Regions from separate parts of the Clostridium beijerinckii genome, predicted to be linked through region 2. Evidence: riboswitches for the same ligand, from Rfam matches in the RefSeq annotation. Region 2 holds a riboswitch; each other region holds the start of a gene.
The links. A riboswitch is a leader RNA that binds a small molecule or an ion and turns the genes downstream of it on or off. The one in region 2 is predicted to bind cyclic di-GMP.
Positions count from the first base shown of each region.

Region 1: another riboswitch for cyclic di-GMP. It lies ahead of PZA12_RS05095 (acyltransferase); the one in region 2 lies ahead of PZA12_RS05665 (hypothetical protein).
Region 3: another riboswitch for cyclic di-GMP. It lies ahead of PZA12_RS11295 (EAL and HDOD domain-containing protein); the one in region 2 lies ahead of PZA12_RS05665 (hypothetical protein).

Region 1 is NZ_CP144906.1:1,076,786-1,082,230, forward strand. Features, by position in the region: gene PZA12_RS05085 (methyl-accepting chemotaxis protein) at 1-1,990, shown strand, start outside; gene PZA12_RS05090 (metallophosphoesterase family protein) at 2,249-3,154, shown strand; cyclic di-GMP riboswitch class I at 3,436-3,526, shown strand; gene PZA12_RS05095 (acyltransferase) at 3,870-4,604, shown strand; gene PZA12_RS05100 (methyl-accepting chemotaxis protein) at 4,640-5,445, shown strand, end outside.
Region 2 is NZ_CP144906.1:1,222,531-1,227,975, reverse strand. Features, by position in the region: gene PZA12_RS05680 (M56 family metallopeptidase) at 1-1,951, opposite strand, end outside; gene PZA12_RS05675 (hypothetical protein) at 1,929-2,306, opposite strand; gene PZA12_RS05670 (BlaI/MecI/CopY family transcriptional regulator) at 2,311-2,679, opposite strand; gene PZA12_RS05665 (hypothetical protein) at 3,327-3,629, opposite strand; cyclic di-GMP riboswitch class II at 3,698-3,780, opposite strand; gene purD (phosphoribosylamine--glycine ligase) at 4,035-5,285, opposite strand.
Region 3 is NZ_CP144906.1:2,434,458-2,439,902, reverse strand. Features, by position in the region: gene PZA12_RS11295 (EAL and HDOD domain-containing protein) at 494-1,705, opposite strand; cyclic di-GMP riboswitch class II at 1,919-2,002, opposite strand; gene gltA (NADPH-dependent glutamate synthase) at 2,266-3,654, opposite strand; gene PZA12_RS11285 (sulfide/dihydroorotate dehydrogenase-like FAD/NAD-binding protein) at 3,654-4,544, opposite strand; gene PZA12_RS11280 (iron-containing alcohol dehydrogenase) at 4,929-5,445, opposite strand, start outside.

The sequences.
Region 1 (5,445 bases), 150 kb from region 2:
ACAAAGTCAAATTAAATCAGTAAGTATAAGGTTATACTTACTGATTACAATTGCTATGTTAGCAATAATACCAGTAGTTATTTTAGGTATCATTTCTACAACGACATCAAGGAGGAGTAATGAAAAGAGTTTTGATGAAAATAGAACTTTACTCTCAAATATAGGACAGGAAATAATAAATAATAAGATTACATATTATGAAGATACATTGAAAACATTAATTGAGAATAATAATTTTAATATTGAAGAATCACCATATAATAAATTGAATGGAGATATGAAATTAATTAAGAAGACTGATGAAAGTATTTTAAATATATATTATTCAGACAACACTGGAAAAGTATTTCAAATACTTGATAGTAAATTGCCAGATGATTATAACGCTACAGAAAAATCCTGGTTTAAAGAGACTATAGAGAATCCGAATAAATATATTATTCATAGTCCTTATCAAGATAAAATAACTGGAAAAAGCGCAATAACAATATATAAGGCTGTGATTAAAAATAATGTACCGGTAGGCGTTATGGCTATAGATGTAGAGCTAAGTGAACTAGCAGATCAGTTATCAAGTATAAAATACGGACAAACCGGAGAGTTTATTATTACTGATAAAGATGGTGTAGTTATTTCTGACAATGACAAAACTAAAATTGCTGGAACAGAGCCAACTGAATACAATTGCTGGAATCAGATATCAACTGGTGATAAAGGTAAAATCAAATTCAATTATAATAATAGTACATATGAGGGGTATTTTGAGACCTCGGAACTTACTGGATGGAAGTTAATACTAAAAATCCCATCTAGTGAGCTAAGGAAATCAGAAAATGATTCAACTATAGCATCAATTATAATTATATTTGCAATAGCGGTAATTACATTAATTATAACTATGGCTATTGCTAGAAGAATAAGTAAAGGAGTAAATTCCTTAAAAGATGGAATGGAAAGAACTGCGAATGGAGAATTTAACAAAGAAATTATTATAAATAATCATATTCGCGAATTTATAATTCTAGAAAATAGTTTTAATAAAATGCAGAAAAATATTGCAAAATTAATTAAGAGTGTTGATAATTCGGCAATAAATGTTAATAAAAATGCTATAAATTCAGTTAGTATGAGCAAAGAAGTAGCAATATCGATGAATCAGGTAAGTGAGACAATAAATCAAATATCAAGTGGAACTATGGAGTCTTCTAACAATTTAGAAATGATATCACACAGCATGGACTTACTATCTCAATCTATGAATAAGATAGAAGAAGCGACTGAAAGTGTAAATGGTATGGCAATAAAAGCAAATGATTTAGGTAAAGATGGAATAAAGATTGTAAAGACCGTTATAAATAAATCATATGAAACTAAAAAAAGTACTGAATCAGTAAAAGATGTTGTAAGTGAAGTTTCGGAAAGTATAATGAAAATAGGCACCATGAATAAGGCAATAAGTGCGATTACAGAGCAAACAAATCTTTTAGCCTTAAATGCAGCAATAGAAGCAGCTAGAGCAGGAGAAGCAGGAAAGGGATTTGCAGTAGTCGCTGATGAAATAAGAAAGCTTGCAGAAGAGACATCAGTTTCAGCCAAACAAATAGATGAAATAATAAAAGAAATAAAAAGTAAATCAGAATTAGCAGTTGACAGGGTATTAGAAACAAGTGGAACAGTAGATGATCAAGAGCATGCAGTTAAAGAATCAGAAGTGATATTTACAGAAATAGTAACAGCTATAGAAAGTTTAACAGAAAAGGTGAGTAAAATAGCTGAAGGTGTGAGTAACATAAATAATATGAAGGATGATGTAGTTGAAAAAGTAGAAAACTTATCAGCGATATTAGAAGAAACAGCATCGGGAACAGAGGAAGTTTCAGCGACAGCGCAAGAAGTGACAGCGTCAACAGAAAGCTTTGTTGATAATTTTAATAATTTAAAAGATATGGCTGAGGAATTGAAAGAAAAAATTGAAGAATTTAAACTATAAAAATATAAAATCATTATGATATATATGTTGTAATAATAAATTTACGTTTAAGACTCTAGTGAGCCAAGTGATAAATTAATTGATAAATGTAGAAATTTAATTAAAAAATATATATTTAATGTTTTATAAGATATAAAGGATTGTTGCAAAATGCAATGATCCTTTTACAATTTAAAATAAGGTCTAATTAGCAAATAGTTAGTGTCAGATACAACCTAGTTTTCATATAATATTATATTTTAAGAAAGGTGAATATATATGAAAAATAACCTTAGGTTTGATAGTAATGGCAAGTTTAAAATAGTTCAATTTACAGATATACATGAAGGACCGAGCAGAGACAAATCTATAGAGCTTATAAATAAGATATTAGATTACGAAAACCCCAATATGGTTATATTATCAGGAGATATTATTGATGGCAAATGTCAGACAGCAGAAGATGTAAAAAAAGCTATAAATCATATAGCGGAGCCAATGGAAAATAGAAATGTACCTTGGTGTATAGTTTTTGGTAATCATGATGATGAACATAATATGATGACGAAAGAAGAAATGATGAATTTATATATGAGCTTTAAACATAATCTGAGTCAAGTGGGGTATAAAACTTTTGATAGGATAGGTAATTATAATCTTCTTGTAGAAAGTTCAAAAGATAAAACGCCTAAATTTAATATATATATGATAGATTCAGGAAAATACGCTCCTGCCATTATTGGAGGATATGATTGGATAAAACTTACTCAAATATGGTGGTATAAAAGAACAGCGATAAATTTGAAGAAAAAATATAAAAGATTAATACCTGCGCTTATGTTCTTTCATATACCTTTAAAGAAGTTTAAAAAGGCATGTAAGACTGGATTAGTAAATGGTGAAAGGCTTGAAGATGAGAGCTGTGCCAAGATAAATTTATGCTTATTTAACAAAATAGTTAAAATTGGTGATGTGAAAGGTATATTTGTAGGGCATGATCATTTTAATAATTACTGTGCTGCTTTAGATGGTGTTAGGCTTGGATATGCTGGATATACTGGATACGGAGGATATGGAGATGACAAAATTCCTCGTGGTGCAAGAGTATTTTTAATTAATGAAGAAAATCCAGCTGATTTTAAAACTTGGACAAGAAGAGAGTTTGATACAGAACTTAAAAAGTAAATTCTATAAAAGAATAATTTTAGGAGATATATTTTCATGAATTGGTATATATGAAATTGAAGAAAATTATTGATTTTTAAATGAATTTATTAGCATGGCGATAAGAAAAATATATATAATATATTTAAATTTATAAATATATTATATTGAATAAATGGTATTATATTGAATTAAACGATTAAATAATATCCATTTTTACAATATTGTAACTTAAATTTAGTGTATATAAGTTGAAAAATGTTGTAAAAGATGTAATAATAGAATAAAAATGAAAAAAATATAATATCAATAGGCACACTTATTGAAAAATAGGGTCGCAAAGCTATGAGTCTAAGGAAAAATTTAATTTTCTATGATTGTCAGGTTGCCAAAATGTATCTATGAATAATAAATTTTATATTTTAATTTTGGTGTCCACAATTATGTAGACACCATTTTTGCGCTCTTAAAACTTACAATAAGAAAGCTATTTTTATTATTTTTTCAAGTGCAAAGTATTTGCTGCTAGAGATTTGAAGTTTGAATTATAAATAATATTAAAAGATCAGAAGGGAGTGGAGAAGGCTAATAAAATATAATCATAGTAATTAGTAGCAAAACTAAAATAAGTTGGACAAACAGTTTGACTTAATGTTGCTTATAAAATCGCGTTGAAAGTTTGACTATGAAGGAGGCGAAAAGATTATTTTTTGCGATTTTAATAATCTGAAATGATATGAGTAAAATAGACGAATTATTAAATGAAGTAGAAGTCATAGTAAAACAAGGGATAAATAAAGAGGGCGTAATAGAAATTTTAAATTCTCTAAAATGTTATTTTCCATACGAAATATTAGATGAAATGAAATTATATGGGGACTATTTACCTAAAAATAATGAATTAGAATTTTCAGAAGAAAAAAGATATCTTCATTTTTTATGGGATGTACTAGATAAATCACCTATGTGCTTAATTGCCAATTTTGCTATTCCTTATAGACAGATATTAGCAAAAAAATTATTTAAGTCATGCGGAAAGAATTTTATAGCTGAAGAAAATGTACGTTTCAATGTTCCTGACAATATAGAAATAGGAGATAACGTATTTATGAACAAAGGTGCTTTCCTAGATTCAAAAGGTGGAATAACAATAGGTAACTCAGTAGGAATTGGCGAAGGCGTTACAATTTTTACTCATTCTCATGAGGAGCATGAACATGAATTAAGGACATATGCAAAAGTAGTAATTAAAGATTACGCTAAAATATATTCTAATTCAACTATATTGCCTGGAGTAACAATTGAAAAACAAGGAATAGTAGCAGCTTCTTCTTTAGTCGGTAAAAATGTTGAAAAAAATGAGTTGGTAGCGGGTATACCAGCAAAGGCTATGAGAGAGAGAAAAACATTAGATAGAAATCAGGAAGAATTAAAGCATATATGGTTGCATAACGGTGAATTTCAAGAGTAAAAAATTTGTACACCTTAAGGAGGAAATGATTAATCATGAGAATATCATTTAAATCAAAGTTAATGGTAATAATATTGCCGCTAGTAATAGTTGGATTGATATCGCTGACAGGATTTGCATATATTAATTTTAGGAGCATTATAGAAAGCGAATTAGTGAATTCCATGTCATTAAGAACAACAGAAGCAACTGGTCATATTAATACATGGCTGACGAGTAGAATGGCAGAAGTTCAAGAAACAGCTCAAAGCCCAGTGCTTAAACAAGTTTTGGAAAAAAATCCTGGTTTAAATTTAAATAGCACAGATGGATCATTAAACATAATAGATGATTTAAATTTATCAAGATTTAATTTTATTAAAAATACATATCCAGACGAATATGCAGCAGTCCATATACTAAATAGCCTAGAGCCTAGTGAATGGAGTAACGCTGATAGTTTGAATAAGCTACAAGCGAGATTTTATAATGTAAGCAATGGAAAATTTGCAACTGCTAATTGGGCTAAAGGTGCTGCAACAGAAGCTTCAGAAAGATATTCAAAGACAAATGGCGTTCCTTATGATGCAATATTTAAGCCTACATATTCTGAAGCTTATGATAAGAATGTTGTAATGATGGTTGCGTGGAATAAAGATGCACAAGGAAAAGTTACAGCAGGAGCTGCCTCAAGTTTGGCTATTGAAGCAGTAGAAAATCAAGTTAAAAATCTAAAATATGGTCAAAAAGGTTACGGAGTATTATTAGGAAGTGATGGAACTTTTATAGTTCACCCAAATAAAGATTGGGCCATGAAAGAGAAAATAAATACAGTTAACGATTCAGATCTTACTAAACTTAA
Region 2 (5,445 bases):
TTTTATATACGTCTATAACATTTTCAGTTTTATAATGACCATAGTACCAAGTATTTGTATAAGAAGTTGATCTAAAATTCAAAGAATCAGCAAGCTTAGTTTCCACTCCATCTTTTGTCTTCCATAAACTAAATGAATCGCCATCTTTTCTTACAAATAATATTTGATTTTCTGATATATATTTTGGCATGAAATCAAATGATTTGTTATTTGTAATTTGAGTTATTTCTTTTGTTTCAGTGTTCACTTGATAAATATAGTGCGGTTCACTTTCCCAGTTTTTCGAACTTTGTGATATGTCATCTTTTAAGGCATTAGCTCCAGAATATACTATATTCTTTCCGTCACTGGAATAATCCGGTGTCATTGACACTTGATTTTCTGGAATTAGACTTGTAAATTTGTTAGCTTTGATATCGAAAATTCCTAATGCCTTATTACTATACATGTCTCTATATTCGCCATTATTAACAGCAACTATGCTGCTATCCACTGGATTTTGAGAAATATTATCTTTATATGCTAATGCAATCATATTATTATTTTCTATAAATTTATTGCTTAAAAGATCATATACTGCAAATTCTGTCATATCAGCTGACATTGAGCCTGAATTAGGTTTGTTCCATATATACATATATCTATCATCACTTGATATTCTTTCAACATTAGGTCTTGATCCAATGGATTCAAATAACTCAGATGCTGTATACTGCTCTCCAATCTCTTTATTATTTCCTTCTTTACCTTCCAAAATAACATTCTCTTCTTTAGTATCTAAGTCATAGCTAATTACACCTATTGATTTAATAGTTTTCCCTTTGTCTGTAGTACTTTCTAGCTGTTTATTAGCATATACCTTATTTTTACTATCGCAATTTATATTAAAATAATCATACTCATTGCTTATAATATCCACTAACTTTTTAGTATTGGTATTATACATAGACATACCTGCATTTTTAACAGAGCAAATTAGGTTTCCAGAATTATTCCAGTCATATGACTCTACATTTTTAGCTACTTCAATTACCTCACGAGTGTCTATATTGCAAATATATAAATCATCTTCTTTAGTATAAGCAACATATGACCCATCTTTAGATATTTTCGGCAATTTAATTTTTTCATTTTTATCAAGAAGAACTGGGTTATTTTCTTTTAATTCAGACATATATAACCCATCATCTGTTACAAATACTGCAAATTCTGCCCCTTTAGCACTTTTTGCTGTATCACTATTACTAGCAAATACAGTCTTTGAAGCGAGCAAACTTGTAGATGTAAAAATCATAGTTACTATAAGTGAAATACAAACAATTATTTTTTTTGACTTTTTAAAAAACACTATATTTTTCAATCGTGTCTCAATCTCCTTTCTACTTTTACAAACTGATGCCCCTAAGCTTAGGGATTTATTCTGAGAATATTCTATTAACTCTAATATAATTTCTCCATAATATTTTCTTTTTGATTTATCCATATTCTTTATAAGTTGTTCATCTAAAGACAGCTCACAAATTATATTTATCCTATTTCTAATAATATAAACAATGGGATTAAACCAATTGATTACATTTGCTAAAAGTGCAACTACCTTCACCCATAAATCTTTACGTTTAAAATGAATTAATTCATGATCCAGTATTATTTCAAGCTTATCCAGATTATGGTCCATCTTAGGAATTGTGATAGTAGGTGTTAATATTCCTGTAATCATTGGACTTTTAATGCCGCCACATTCTTTTAAAATTATCCTCCTATATATATTTAATTTTTTCTTACAGTTTTCAAAAACATTAATTATAGACTCATCCTCAATGATATCACTTACACTTTTAAGTTTTTCATAAAAAGAAATATATACGTAAGTTTCCTTAATTACTAGTATGAGTACACCTAATATCCATGCATAAAGTAACATATCTCTATTCATTATTTTTTGAGCCATACTTACTTGTCTGCTTTAAGTCTACTTGACTCTGGCTCACAGGCTTAAGTGTACCATCCCCTTGCAAAACTCTTATCTCATCACTTTTATCATTGCTCTTCAGCATCTTTTCATAATTTTGCTGCACTACCGTATTCTTATCCTGCATCGATAAATAATTCTTATGTTCCACTATTTGAGGCAGTTTAACAAAACTCCCAATAGGTATAATAAAAATTAAAAGCGTTATAAATAGCATATAATAATTCCAAGTAGCACTAAAAGTTTTCTTAGTAAATGGCCTAAATAAACAAAGTATTAAAAACATAAAACTGCCTGCTAGTGACATTTCCAAAATATAATTTAGAATATTCATATGCCTACACCTCTTTGAGCCATTCTTTCAACTCTGCAATATCCTTATTACTTATTTTCTTATTATTAAACAATGTTGCCATAAAGTTTTTAACTGATCCCTTATGCATATCTTCTAAGAAATTATCCGTTTGAATAGCTCTATATTCTTCTTCTGTAATCTTAGGAAAATAATTATTTAACTTTCCTACTTTAGTTACACTCAAAATCCCCTTTTCAGTTAATCTTGATATCAACGTCATTATCGTTGTTACCTTCCATGAATTTTCTTTTGGAAGCGCGTCTAAAATCTCAGCTGTAGTAATTTGATCATTCTTTTTCCATATTATTTTCATTATCTCCATTTCAGCGTCCGATATCTTTCCTAGCTTCATATTTAATCATCTCCTCTATGTAATTCTACAAGGTGTAGTATTTATATTTTTATACTACACCCTGTAGAATTACATGTCAATATATTCCTAGAAATTTTTAATAAAAACTTATTAGCATATGTTTGTTACAATTCACAATGCACATTTCACAATTCACAATTACGGCTAAAATTCTTGCAATACAGATATCTAAATTTAAAATTAGACTTATGTGATAAATTACTGAAATCATAAATATTTTGATTCCGAAAAGCTATGAAAATATATTTATGATTTCTAGTGAAGATATGAGATTGAAGTTTTATCAACTTTGCAAATATGTTCATCTAATAAGTCTAATTCTTAAATTGTTTATCTATATTCAAACTAAGAGTACATAAAAATAAGCTGTTAAAAACAGTTAATGCAGAGCTGTTCTTCCCTTGCTTGTCCTAACGAAATTTAGAACATGCGCGAGTAGATACACCCCTGCATTTAATGATTTCCATCAAAATTTCCGTAACCCCACGAAATAAACATATATGTTGCAATGCACAATTCACATTTCACAATTATGCCTAGAATTATTGCAATATTTTTAGAAATTTTATGAAGAATTATTTTTGCATCATATATTATTGAATTAATTTATAGCAATTTTTATTTTTCTATTTCACTTTCCATTTATATCTTGTTTCTAAAAATTCCCCTTGCCTATCATATCCTTTTATATTATATCCCATCTTGTTATATCCTTGCCTGTCATATCCTCCGCTATTATATCCTTCTTTATCATATCCATATTTATCGTACCCGTCTATATTGTAGCCTTCTGTATTAAAATATGTGCCATTTTTATGAACCCCTTTTTTATCAAAACCCTCTTCATTAAATTTTGTACCGTTTTTATGAATTCCTTTTGAATCAAACCCATGTTCATCATATTTCTTTAACCTATTAAAAAATAACATAAAGATTGCACCTCAATTTTAATTTATTATCTATACACTTATTTAAGCGGACAAAAAAAGACCGACCTTAATAAAAAGGTCGGTTGCACTATTAACTCATCGAATATAAAGTGCCCAAGTAAATATTCGAATCACAGTTTCCTTATATACATAATATTCCTATTTAATGATTATTTTAACATGTAATCAGTTGGAAATCAATGAACAAATAGTTAATAAAAAAAATATATACAAACTTTAACATATGTCCTATAATAAAAAATTTATATTTAAATTTCTAGCAAACCAGCTCTTAATTAAGACTATGATATAGAAACTTACCGCGGTATATATAGCAAAAAATAAACTATCAGGTGTTATTGATTAAATCATGATAATACCTAATAGCTCATTTCTTTAATATATTTATTTATGTGTTCCTATATCACTTCTACAATATGCCCCTTCAAAAGTAACATATTTAATATTTTCGTAAGCGTCTTTTCTGGCTTCTTCTAGAGTTTTTCCAAGGCCAATAACTGATAATACTCTTCCACCGTTAGTCTTTAAAACTCCATCTTCTGCTTTAGCTCCTGCTAAGAATACTTTATCTTTAACTTTTTCATCAATTGTTATCTCATATCCTTTAACAAAATCTCCTGGATATCCTTTAGATGCTAAAACGACATTTATGCAGATACCATCATTCCACTTAATTGTGGTTTTATCTAGTTCTTCTCTTAATGCTGCTTCAATGACTTCTACTAAGTCACTTTCCATTAGATAAAGAACTGATTGTGTTTCAGGATCTCCCATTCTTACATTATATTCCAAAAGATAAGTTCCTTTTGCAGTAATCATAATACCAAAGAAGATTATTCCTTTATAATCAAAGCCTTCTTCTCTAATACCAATTAAAGTCTTAGCCATAATATTTTCTTCGAAATCCTTCATCACATCTTCTGTCACATAAGGATTTGGTGCTAATACTCCCATTCCACCTGTATTTGGTCCTTTACCTCCATCAAATATCTGCTTATGGTCTTTACCTGATATGAACGGAATTATTGTCTTTCCATCAGTTATAGATAGAATTGATGCCTCAACACCTTCTAGGAATTCTTCAATTACTATTTTTTGACCCGCTCCATTGAAGATATCATCTACCATATACGATTTTACTGCATCTATTGCTTCTTCTTTAGTTTCACATATAGCAACGCCTTTTCCTGCTGCAAGACCATCTGCTTTAACCACTGTTGGATAAGGACATACTTCTAAATATTTAAGCGCTTCATTGACATCTGTAAATGTTTCGTATTCTGCTGTCTTAACGCCATACTTTTTCATAAACTCTTTAGAAAAGCTTTTACTACCTTCAAGCATTGCTCCATTTTCAGCTGGTCCAAATATCTTTAATCCTTCTGTTTTAAACTTATTAACAATTCCCTTTGTTAAAGGATCTTCTGGCCCAACTATTGTAAGATCAATAATTTCTTCCTTAGCAAATTTAATTAATTCATCAATATCAGTTATGTTTACATTTTCGCATTTATTTTCAATTGCAGTTCCACCGTTACCTGGAGCAACAAATATTTTTTCAACCTTTTCACTTTTTGCAAGTTTCCAAGCCAAAGCATGTTCTCTACCACCTGAACCAATTAAAAGAAGTTTCATTTACATACCTCCAAAATAATATTCCGTTATAGATAAACAGTATACACCCATAGCTTATGTTACAACCAACCGAAAGAAAGGATACTCCATTGTTTCGGTTGACTTAAAGAATATAACTGTGGATTTCTAACATCAAAAGTTGCGTCCATTTCTGCATGCT
Region 3 (5,445 bases), 1.2 Mb from region 2:
ATTTTGTTATTCCTTTATAACTGAAAGCAGCGCTTAGTAAATCTCAAGATATTATTATTTTGTCATTACTTTTTTTATTTTTATGTATAATATCTTTAAATTTCGCAAATAATTATTAATGAAAATATTACTTTTCAACTACACCAAAAGAGATAGCATTTATTAATCTAACTGCTATCTCTTTTTATATTAAAAATCAACCCATAGAAATCCCATCATTTTTTGATTTAATTACTTATACCTATTAGCACTTTTAGAATATTTACCCTAATATTTAATACTATTCCAATGAAAAATAATATAATATTATTTTTTTTTGCCATTTGCACCTTTTTTATATTTTTATTGTTGAATTAAAACAGTTTATGTCGTATAATGTTAATGTAAATATACAATTTACTTATATTGAAATTTTTCCTAGAGTTTTGATATAGTATTTTCTTTTTTTACCAATTAGAGTAAGAAACTAGACACGTTCTAGTTTCTTATTTTTTTAACTCACAACATCATCTGCCCATTTTATAGCATCTATATAGGCTTCTGCAAGCTTATTATCACTGACACCTATTTCCTTAGTATAAAACTCAACGTTTTCCCATTGACCTTTTTCATAGTTAATAGCTAATTTCAATATCTTATTCAAGAAATTATCTTTTTCAATTAGTCCTTCCTTTATTTCATCATTTATATATAATTCTTTTAAGATCACTTCAATTGAACAATTTAAAATTGCATCCATAACTGAAAATAATCCTACCATATAAGCTGAATAAACATTATTTCTATACTCACTCATATTACATATTAGTTCACATAACTTCGCTCTCTGCAATGAGACTTTTATAAGTTCATCTGTGTTATTTTCCTTTAGATCATTTAGCAGAACTACATATAACCATTTTATAATCTCTTTTCTTCCCAACAGTGCAATAGCATATTTTATAGATCTTACTTCATTCTTAAGGCAGTATGCAGACGAATTTATTAATTTGATTATTTTATATGACAATCCTAAGTCCTTTATTATTAGTTCTTCTAATTTATTAAAATCAAAATCTTCTTTATTAATTAACTTTAGAATTTTTATTGCTGTATCTTTGTTAGTCGGAATGTTTTTTCTGGAAAGCACTATTGGTTTACTAAAATAATATCCTTGAAAGTATGAGTACCCTAGTTTCAAAGCCTCATCATATTCTTCTTTGTTCTCTACTTTTTCGGCCAAAAACTTTATTTTATTATTTATTTTTTTTAGTTCAAATACTTTCTTTCTTCCATCCCCTGTCGTGATTTTAAAATCTATCTTTATAATATCAGCTATTTCTATTAATTTAATATATTTAATATGGAATACAAAATCGTCTAATGCTAATATAAATCCTCTTTTCTTAAGTCTTTTACACGCATCCACAATTTCATCATTTGGTTCTATATTTTCTAAAATTTCTATAACAACATATTCTTTAGGAAGTATAGTTGCTATTTCTTTCTTTATCAATTCTTCAGTAAAGTTTATAAATGCCTTCTTGTTATCAGTAATATCTTTGAAGTCAAATGTATAAAATGTATTAGCTATAACCTTTAAAGTTGCTTCATCGCCATTAGCATTGTTATAGAAATTGTTTTGTCCATTTCTAAATAGAAGTTCATATGCAACAACTTCATTTTTCCTGTTAAATATAGGCTGTCTAGCTACAAAAATATCCATAACAGTCTCATTCCCTTCATTAATACTTATATACCTCTTAATTTAACCCTTACTGTAGTATAATTTGGGTTCATAAAAATTAAAATCTTCTCTCAATGAGCTTACTTACGTAATACTTAAACTTAAGATATATAAGTTCTTATTTATATATAAATCAAGTAAATTTTTTCATATAAAAAACCAATTAAAACTAACTAATAAAATAATTAATTAATCTTAATTGGTCGGTTGCACAACTAGCTCCAAACTCTTAAAGTGCCCACTTAGAAAGAATTCTTCATAGCTTCCAATTGTAATATAATACATCAATATGTACTTATTTCATATATATGAAATATTATCATTAATTTATAATAAAATCAACAAATAATATCATTAGGAATACTAAATTAGAGATTTTTAAGGAAATTTTAAGATTATTTTCTCTTTTTATTGAGACATTATTTTTATTTAAAAAAATAATTTTTGTTAAATATCGTCTAAAATTATAAACAAAAAAAAGATTAGTTACATCTATATTTCCCTGTAACTAATCTTCTTAATATATAATATGTTAAATGCTATCTACTTAAATATTCATCTATTGCAGCAGCAGCTTTCTTTCCTGCTCCCATTGCTAAAATAACAGTTGCAGCACCAGTAACTGCATCTCCACCAGCATAAACACCTTCTTTAGTTGTTAATCCATCTTCATTGGCAACTAAACAAGCTCTACCATTGATTTCTAAACCTTTAGTAGTTGATGAAATTAATGGATTTGGTGAAGTTCCAAGTGACATTATTACTGTATCAACGTCTAATACAAACTCTGAATTTTCCTTAACTACAGGCTTTCTTCTTCCTGAAGCATCTGGTTCTCCAAGTTCCATTTTAACGCACTTCATTCCTTTAACCCATCCATTTTCATCTGTTAAGATTTCTGTTGGATTAGTTAAAACATCAAATATTACTCCTTCTTCTTTAGCGTGATGCACTTCTTCTGCTCTTGCTGGAAGCTCTGACTCACCTCTTCTATATACTATATGAGCTTCTGCACCAAGTCTTAAAGCAGTTCTTGCTGCATCCATAGCAACATTTCCTCCGCCAACTATAGCAACTTTTTTACCTGCTTTAACTGGAGTATCATATTCTTCTTTAAATGCTTTCATTAAGTTTACTCTTGTTAAAAACTCATTAGCTGAAAATACACCATTTGCATTTTCTCCTGGTATTCCCATAAACTTTGGAAGACCTGCTCCTGATCCAATGAATACAGCTTCAAATTTTTCATCTTCAATTAATTGATCTATAGTTATTGTTCTTCCTACAATTACATTAGTTTCAATTGTTACTCCAAGCTTCTTTATATTTTCAATTTCTGCTTTAACAACATCATCCTTTGGTAATCTAAATTCAGGTATTCCATAAACTAAAACTCCACCTGCTTCATGTAGTGCTTCAAATATAGTTACATCATAACCTTTTTTAGCTAGGTCTCCTGCACAAGTAAGACCAGCAGGGCCACTTCCAATTACCGCAACTTTCTTCCCTTTAGAAGGTTCTGTTTGTGATAAATCTACTTTATTTTTTCTTGACCAGTCTGCGGTAAACATTTCTAATTTACCTATAGCTACAGCTTCACCTTTAATTCCAAGTACACAGTTACCTTCACATTGATTTTCTTGTGGACATACTCTTCCACAAACCGCTGGAAGTGCACTGTATTTTGCTATTTCTTTAGCAGCATCTTCAAAGTCTCCAGTTTTAGCTTTTGATATAAATCCTGGAATGTTGATTGATACTGGACATCCCTCAACACATTTAGGATTTTTACAATTTAAACATCTATTGGCTTCTTTTATAGCATCATCTTCATTATATCCTAAACAAACTTCCTTAAAGTTTTTTGCTCTTACTTCTGGAGCCTGTTCAGTAACAGGTGTTCTTTTCATTCTATCGTTCATCTCTATTACTTATCCTCCTTGCATCCACAACCACCATGGTTATGAGTGTTTCCTTCTTCAAGTTTTAATAATTCTCTTCCTTCTTCTGTTTTATACATAGCTTGTCTTCTCATTGATTCATCGTAATCTACTAAATGGCCATCAAACTCAGGTCCATCAACACATGCAAATTTAACCTTTCCACCGACAGTAACTCTACAAGCACCGCACATTCCAGTACCATCAACCATTATAGGGTTTAAACTTACTACAGTTGGAATATTTAATTCTTTAGTTAACATTGAAGTAAATTTCATCATTATCATTGGTCCAATGATAACAGCTTGATCATATTTCTTCCCCTGATTATTAACTAATTCCTTAAGCATATCTGAACCAGTTCCTTTAAAACCGTACGAACCATCATCTGTTGTTACGTAAAGATTTCCAGCAACCGCCTTTAATTCTTCTTCATATATTAATAAATCTTTATTTCTGCTTCCTAAAATAACATCTACAGCTATCCCATGTTCGTGCATCCACTTAACTTGAGGATAAACTGGAGCTGCCCCTACTCCTCCTGCAATAAAGATAATATTTTTCTTTTTCAATTCTTCTAGATCTTCATGAATAAATTCACTTGGTACACCTAATGGTCCTACAAAATCTGAAACATAATCTCCAACATTAAATGCTGCTAACTGCTTAGTTCCTTTTCCTATAGCTGCAAAAACTATAGCTACTGTACCTTTTTCCGCATTATAATCTGCAATTGTTAAAGGTATTCTTTCTCCTTTTTCATCATTTTTTATAATTATAAATTGACCTGGTTTTGCTGATTTAGCAACTCTAGGCGCTTCTATATCCATTAAGAATATGTTATTGGTAAGTTCTCTTTTGTTAACAATTTTGTACACTCTTAGTACCCCCTACGCTTATAAATTCTATTGATAATTTCAAATTAAACTTGCTTAGATAGAGTTTGATCCCTATCTGAATCTTAGCTGAAATTTATTTATGATCATACAACTGTTACATATCACTTAAAGAAGCGATAGGATTACAGCTTCTAAACATAAGATATATCCGATAATTGGAATTTTCATCCTTGTTTCCATATCAACAACAAAGACTCCCTGAGGTGGAGAGTCATTGTTGTTTTATCAATGTTGTAACGATTCTTTTAGTAATTATTCAATTATTTACTTCAATAACTTTTTAAAAGTTACATGATTTTTAATGTGAAACAACTTACTTTATCTCTATAAGATTATGAAATAAAAAAATTGCCTTTATTTATTTTATAAATTAACTTTAGTTCCATAGTATGTGCATTCAAATAATTTTTCCATTGTAGCATCATCTATTTCTCTAGGATTTGATCCTGTACATGCATCTAATACTGCATTATGAGCTATAAATGAAAGATTAGCTTTAAAATCTTCTTCAGTAACTCCATACTCTTTCATTGAGTGAGGAATTTCTAACTTATCATTTAATCCATTAATTAATTCGATTAATGAATCAGTTAACTCGGCATCATTATTTCCCTTTAATTTTAAAGCTCTCGCAATATCTCCATATCTATTTTCGCATTTTGTTCTATTATACTCAATTACATATGGTAAAAATATAGCATTTGCACATCCATGAGGAATATGGAATACAGCACCAACCTTATGAGCCATTGAGTGAACTATTCCAAGTAATGCATTAGAAAATGCCATTCCAGCTAAACATTGAGCTTCATGCATTAGATTTCTAGCTTCTTTATCTCCTTCAAATGATTTTAATAAATTTTCTTGAACCATTTCTATA